DNA from 3 places in the Bradyrhizobium sp. B025 genome. Region 3 is predicted to be linked to each of the others. Evidence: predicted binding sites of a transcription regulator. Region 3 holds the regulator's gene; each other region holds the start of a gene.
What was found. The regulator LexA, encoded in region 3, represses DNA repair genes until DNA is damaged. The targets are predictions, from matches to a motif close to TGTTCNNNNTGTGTTCNG.
Positions count from the first base shown of each region.

Region 1: a site for LexA is predicted at 854-871, ahead of recA (recombinase RecA). Genes of this name have one in related genera too.
Region 2: a site for LexA is predicted at 1,023-1,040, ahead of ACE10W_RS09710 (DUF3072 domain-containing protein). Genes of this name have one in related genera too.

Region 1 covers NZ_CP170150.1:5,511,639-5,513,900, reverse strand. The annotation lists gene ACE10W_RS25840 (hypothetical protein) at 116-325, shown strand; gene recA (recombinase RecA) at 946-2,034, shown strand; gene ACE10W_RS25830 (hypothetical protein) at 2,139-2,262, shown strand, end outside.
Region 2 covers NZ_CP170150.1:2,096,541-2,098,802, forward strand. The annotation lists gene ACE10W_RS09700 (hypothetical protein) at 50-412, shown strand; gene ACE10W_RS09705 (DUF6496 domain-containing protein) at 425-700, opposite strand; gene ACE10W_RS09710 (DUF3072 domain-containing protein) at 792-986, opposite strand; gene ACE10W_RS09715 (hypothetical protein) at 1,102-1,323, shown strand; gene ACE10W_RS09720 (hypothetical protein) at 1,342-1,548, shown strand; gene ACE10W_RS09725 (hypothetical protein) at 1,645-1,881, opposite strand; gene ACE10W_RS09730 (hypothetical protein) at 1,978-2,247, opposite strand; gene ACE10W_RS09735 (hypothetical protein) at 2,189-2,262, shown strand, end outside.
Region 3 covers NZ_CP170150.1:4,628,720-4,630,981, forward strand. The annotation lists gene glp (gephyrin-like molybdotransferase Glp) at 1-817, shown strand, start outside; gene lexA (transcriptional repressor LexA) at 993-1,688, shown strand; gene ACE10W_RS21420 (hypothetical protein) at 1,976-2,176, shown strand.

The DNA of each region.
Region 1 (2,262 bases), 880 kb from region 3:
GCCGCCGACAAACAGGGCTATTGGCCGCCAACTGAGGCGGCCTTTATTTATTTATTTCCAGGGATCTGAGCAAAACCGAACATGCAGGATCGCCGAAGCGGTTCATGCTGAGGTCATGACCGCAAAAGCGAAAAAGCTCACCCATGAAGAGTTCGCCTCTTTGCTCGCGGTCGGTCATGCGGCTGCAAATAGCGCTGCGCCTGCGATCCCTGCCAAACATCGCGCCCGATTGATCGCGCTAGGCTACATGGTCTTTCTTCAGGGCAGGCTGCGAATGACCACGCCGGGACGAATCCGGATCTATGCCGGGCAACTCGATACCTGAGGCGTGCTTTGCGCCTACGCTGGCTTTGGCGGTTGAAGCCCCGGCGATGTGAGCCACTCGCTCATGTGCGAGCCGATCTCGGCTTGGCGGGCTTTGCGCAGGAGGTCCTCTCGTTGAGGACCATGGGGGAGGGCTTTGGCCCGTTCGCGGAGACGTTTCGCTTCTTCGGAAAGTCGCTCCTCAAGAGGGACGGTTTGCGTGAAACGACGGCGCTGCCTCATGACACAACCTCGTCTTGGTCTTTACGGGTCCTAACCGCAGGGTTTGAGTTCTTGCGAGCTTAATATGCAGTCAGCCTGCCTTCTGTTCCAAAGTGAACGTTTCAGGGTGTTCTTCTGGTGGCCAGGGTGTTCTTCTGGCGGAACGCCCCGGCCCTTATACGCTACACCCATAACGAGTTAATCCTAAACGCGCATGAACAGGTTGTGTCCGATCAAGAACAAATTAGGACATTTCCGAATTCAGCTTAGGACACTGGGGGTTAAATACGGACAGTACCGAAGTCCGCAAAAGAACATATTGCGAACCAGGAACAAATAGGGTACATTGCTTTTATCGCCGGCCCGCCTCGCCAATCGTTTGTCCCCCTAGCGAATCCTCGCCATAAGGAGCACGACCCAATGTCCGCAACTGCCCTGCGTATCGTCGAAGGATCTTCCATGGACAAGAGTAAAGCTCTGGCCGCCGCGCTCTCCCAGATCGAGCGCCAGTTCGGCAAGGGCTCGGTGATGAAGCTCGGCAAGAACGATCGGTCGATGGATGTCGAGGCGGTGTCCTCCGGTTCCCTCGGGCTCGACATTGCGCTCGGCATCGGCGGCCTGCCGAAGGGGCGCGTCGTGGAAATCTACGGGCCGGAATCCTCGGGCAAGACCACGCTGGCGCTGCACACGGTGGCGGAAGCGCAGAAGAAGGGCGGCATCTGTGCCTTCATCGACGCCGAGCACGCGCTCGACCCGGTCTATGCGCGCAAGCTGGGCGTCAACATCGACGAGCTGCTGATTTCGCAGCCGGACACCGGCGAGCAGGCGCTGGAAATCTGCGACACGCTGGTGCGCTCGGGTGCGGTGGACGTTCTGGTGGTCGATTCGGTCGCGGCGCTGGTGCCGAAGGCCGAGCTCGAGGGCGAGATGGGCGATGCGCTGCCGGGACTTCAAGCGCGGTTGATGAGCCAGGCGCTGCGCAAGCTGACGGCGTCCATCAACAAGTCCCACACCATGGTGATCTTCATCAACCAGATCCGCATGAAGATCGGTGTGATGTATGGCTCACCGGAGACCACCACCGGCGGCAACGCGCTGAAGTTCTACGCCTCCGTCCGCCTCGACATCCGCCGCATCGGCGCGATCAAGGAGCGCGACGAAGTGGTCGGCAACACCACGCGCGTCAAGGTGGTGAAGAACAAGCTGGCGCCGCCCTTCAAGCAGGTCGAGTTCGACATCATGTACGGCGAGGGCGTTTCCAAGATGGGCGAGATCCTCGATCTCGGCGTCAAGGCCGGCATCGTCGAAAAGTCCGGCGCCTGGTTCTCCTATGACAGCCAGCGCCTCGGCCAGGGCCGCGAGAACTCGAAAGCGTTCCTGAAGGCCAACCCCGACATCACCGCCAAGATCGAGACCGCGATCCGCCAGAACTCCGGCCTGATCGCCGAGCAGATTCTGGCCGGCACCCCTGAGCGCGACGCCGACGGCGAGGAGCCGGCGGACGAGTAAGTCTTAACGCGGAGAGTTTTTCGCGAGGAGCGGGCACTGAGGACGTTGAGTTGCCGACGTCTTCGGGGCCCGTTTCGTTTTGCGTGGGGGCGGGCGCATAGACGATGAAGCGTATGATCCTGACCAGTTCGTCCGGCGTCGGTCTCACCTACGCGGACCGCGCCGACATGGTTGTTCCGCTCATCTTTCGGTTCGTGTCGGGGCCGCTGCCGACGTCGCATCACCTCC
Region 2 (2,262 bases), 2.5 Mb from region 3:
CGGCCGTTTTGTGGAACCGGCCGGCGGTTCGTATTTGATCGGTGCCGACATGGATCGATTGAAGCTCTCGCTGAGATGTGCGCTGCTCGTGGCGCCGCTCGTACTGTCGGCTGGAAGCGCCCTGGGGCGTGATGACGGCCGCTACGCCGATTCGCCGCTCAAGCCCTGGTTCGACAGTCTGCGCAGCCATCTCGGCCCGTGCTGCTCGGATGCCGACGGATTTGCCGTCTCCGATCCCGATTGGGAATCGCATGACGGGCACTATCGCGTCCGCCTCGATGGGCAGTGGGTCGATGTGCCCGATGAAGCCGTCATCACCGAGCCGAACCGCGCCGGTCGCACCATGGTGTGGCCGGTGAAGACCGCGTTTGGCATCTCGATCCGCTGCTTCATGCCGGGCAGCATGATCTAGCGCCGATTGCCACTACCGCTTGGCGGATTTGCGCTTGGACTTTTTCTTGGCTGCTCTCTTGGCCGTCTTCTTCTTGGCAGTTTTCTTCGAGGCCTTTTTCGGGACCTTCTTGCCTTTCTTGCGCGCCTTCGACAGGCCGATTGCGATCGCCTGCTTGCGGCTCTTCACGCGTCCGCCGCGACCACCGCGGCCGCTCTTGGCCGTGCCCTTCTTGTAGCGCCGCATTTCGCTTTCGACATCGCTCCCGGCGCTGCGCGAGTAACGGCGCTTCTTTGCCTTGCGTGCCATTCAGATTCTCCCTTGGCCGGGAGAAAACCATTCGACACAGGCATGGTTCCGAAGGCGCGCCCGCAACGTCCGGATGCGCGACGCAGCCTGGCTAGAAGGAATTCGCCAGTTCGATCTCCGCCTCGAGCACCTGGATGCGGCGCGCAGCTTCAGTGAAGGACAGACCCCGATCATATTGCGTGGGCTGATAGGCCTCCTCGCTGAGCCGCTTCAACCTCAGGCCTTGTGCCCGCGTCATCTGCTCCGCGAGGAAAACCCTGGCGTCGTATTTACCTTGAACCTGCATCTGGCCTCTCCGTTCTGAAATCGTGACTTGACTATATGTTCTTATTTTGTTCTAACAAGCCATGGACAACAGAATTAATGAAATTCGACGTAAGATCAGTGCCTTGAGGCTGGAAATGGCCGATGTCGAGGCGTCCGTGCGCGAGCTCGTCGACCGCGATCGCGACTGCACAGAAAAGGCCCTGGCGCAGATGGATCTGCGCCGGAAAATCAATCTGCTGATCGGCGAATGGAAGGCGGCTGGCGGTGGTGATGTCCTGCCGGATGTTCGCGATCGTGTACGTCTTCGTTCCCTCAAGAAAGCCGCTGATCCCGCGCGCGCAATCGTGCGTCGCTGAGACATTTGGGAGCGTGCCGTGGAGGAAGACCCGGACACGTACCGGATCTTGAGACTGCGCGCCGAGATCCTGGAGCTGGGGTCCGCGATCCGGCAATTGCAGCGTGAGGGTCTCGACGACGCTGCGGCCCAGCTTCTGATCGCGCGCAAGCGGGCGCGGCTCGACCATCTCGTGAAGACAAACTCCGCAGGCGGCCCGAACATCGCCGACATCCGGCGCAGCTAAAGGCGTGCGCCGACGATGTGGCGTGAGAAGGATTGTATCGAACAGCAAAGCAAGAAGGCCCCGCGATCACGGGGCCTTCGATGAACGGCGGCGAGTCTACTTGGTGTTGCCAGTACCCTTGTTCGTCATGGTGCCGCCCTGATCGGAGCCGGGACCGGAGCCGCCCTGACCGGAAGGATCGGCGCCCTTGGATTTCGTGTTGGCGCCCGTCGTCTGCGAGGACGACGTCGAGGACTCATGTTTCGCCTTGTGCGACTTCGCCTGTGCGGCGAACGGGGCGGCGGCGAGGCCGGTTGCCAACATCACGGCGAGGGCGAGCTTGGTCGTCTTCATGCGCAGGAACTCCCTGAGTTAAAATGACGCAGGCAGCCAACTGCCATTCGCCGCAGGAGTTCCCGGCAAAGCAGCCTCGCGGGTTTCACGCGCGCTTCAAAATTCCTTGTCCTCGGCGATGATGAACACGATGCCCGTGAGCATCGCGCCGATCGCGAACGTCGTCACCAGCGTGACGACGAAAACGGCCGCGGCTGAATCTCCGCCATGGTTCAGCAAATTTGCCACCGCCGGGTTGGACAGAATGAGCACGAGACCGAAGGCGAGGCCGATCGCCGCGCCCATCATCGCGTGCGTCAAGAGCGTGATGATGCCGGAAGGAGAGATCAGCCTTGGCGACTTTTTCGGCGACTTTTTCGCGCCCATGGAACCGCCCTCGAT
Region 3 (2,262 bases):
CCGGCCCGCCGGCGTCGACTTCCGCGAGGGCGACGTGCTCCTTCGCAAGGGAACCCGGCTCACCGAGCGCGACCTCGCGCTCGCCGCCGGGATGAACCATCCAGACCTGCCCATCCGCCGCCGTCCGAAGGTCGCGATCCTCGCCACCGGCGACGAGCTGGTGATGCCGGGCACCACGCCGGGCCCCGGCCAGATCGTCTATTCCAACGGCTATGCCCTGCACGCCCTCGCCCGCCAGGAGGGCGCAGATACCATCGACCTCGGCGTTGCCGCCGATACGCTGGAGGCCACCACAGCCGGCATCCGCCGTGCCCGAGAGAGCGGCGCCGACATCCTGATCACGATCGGCGGCGCCTCGGTCGGCGACCACGATCTGGTCCAGCAGGCGCTGAAGGCCGAAGGCATTGCGATGGCGTTCTGGAAGATCGCGATGCGGCCGGGCAAGCCGATGATGCACGGCCGGCTAGGGGCGATGGGGGTGATCGGCCTGCCCGGCAATCCCGTGTCGTCCTATGTGTGCGGCTTCCTGTTCATGGTGCCGTTGATTCGCGCCCTGTCGGGCCGCGCCGTGATTCACCATCGTCGCGAGCGCGCCGTGCTCGGCCGCGATGTCGGCGCCAATGACCAGCGCGAGGACTATCTTCGTGCGCGCCTGGAGCGGCGCGACGACGGCATGCTTGTCGCCCTTCCCGTCAATCATCAGGATTCCTCGCTGCTTGCGAATCTCGCTGCGGCGCAGGCACTTCTCGTGCGCGCGCCGTTCGCGCCGAAGGCCGAGGCAGGCGCGCCTTGCGAGGTGCTGCGACTGCCCGCCTGAACGCACTGGTCCTGCGCGTTCCGCGAACTTTGTCGCGTTCACGGTAAATTAAGCAGTTGCGGAACACATATCGAACATATAGTGTCCGTTCATGATTTGTTTCGAGCATCTGGCGGCTCGCCGCTGAATTCACCGTCTCGGAATCGAACGACATCAACCGGGGGATTTGGTCGAGATGTTAACGCGCAAACAATACGAGCTTCTGCGATTCATCAGCGAGCGTTTGAAGGAAAGCGGTGTGCCGCCCTCCTTCGACGAGATGAAGGACGCGCTCGACCTGCGCTCGAAGTCGGGCATCCATCGCCTGATCACCGCACTGGAGGAGCGCGGCTTCATCCGGCGCCTGCCCAACCGGGCCCGCGCGATCGAGGTGATCAAGCTGCCCGAGCTGCAGGCCGCCGCTGGCAACCGCCGTGGCTTCACGCCGAGCGTCATCGAGGGCAATCTCGGCAAGGTGCGAGCGAGCTCCAGCGCGGACGAGGGCGAACGCCCCGTCGCGGTGCCGGTGATGGGCCGCATCGCGGCCGGCACGCCGATCGAAGCGTTGCAGACCCGCAGCCACACCATCAGCGTACCGCCCGACATGCTCGGCTCGGGCGAGCACTACGCGCTCGAAGTGCGCGGCGACTCGATGGTCGAAGCCGGCATCCTCGACGGCGACATGGCGCTGATCCAGCGCAATGAGAGCGCCGACACCGGCGACATCGTGGTGGCGCTGATCGACGACGAGGAAGCGACGCTGAAGCGCTTCCGCCGCCGCGGCGCCTCGATCGCGCTCGAGCCCGCCAATGCGGCCTATGAGGTCCGCATCCTGCCGCCCAACCGAGTGAAGATTCAGGGCAAGCTGATCGGCCTGTACCGGAAGTACTGAGCATGATCCGGACTGGAGAGCCGCGTTAGCGCAAAGTGCGCAGCGGTTTTCCCTCGCGACAAGCGCAGGACGCGCTTGCGCGGAGATCATGCTCAAGCAATCACCTAAGCGCGGCCCGCCGGTTGGCGACCCGCGTCGTTGACGATTGGAGCGGACGATTGTCCGCTCCGGCTGGATAGTCTTTCTGGTTTTGCTCAGATTATCCGGCCCCTCTCTAGCGCTACATCCTCGCGACGCCGCACGAAGCCCTCATCGCTTCGTGGCCCTGGAGATCGAGGAGGCAATCAATGCGCAAGATCGTTTTGAGCACCGTCACGGTGGCGCTGATCGCAGCATCCGCGTCGGCATCGCAAGCCTTCGCCGCGCAGTCGCACCATGCCCGCAAGGCAACGCCGACGACGGCGAGCGAGCAATTGCGCAACGCCGTCGCGCAGCCGTCGCAACCCGCCTGGCAATATTCGGGCTGGTCGGCACCTGCTGGTCGCTGACGAAGATGCACGCCAAATGCACGGAAGCGGTTTTTGTTCCTGACGCATTTGAAAAAGATATTGTGATGGCAGCCTGCGAAGCCAAG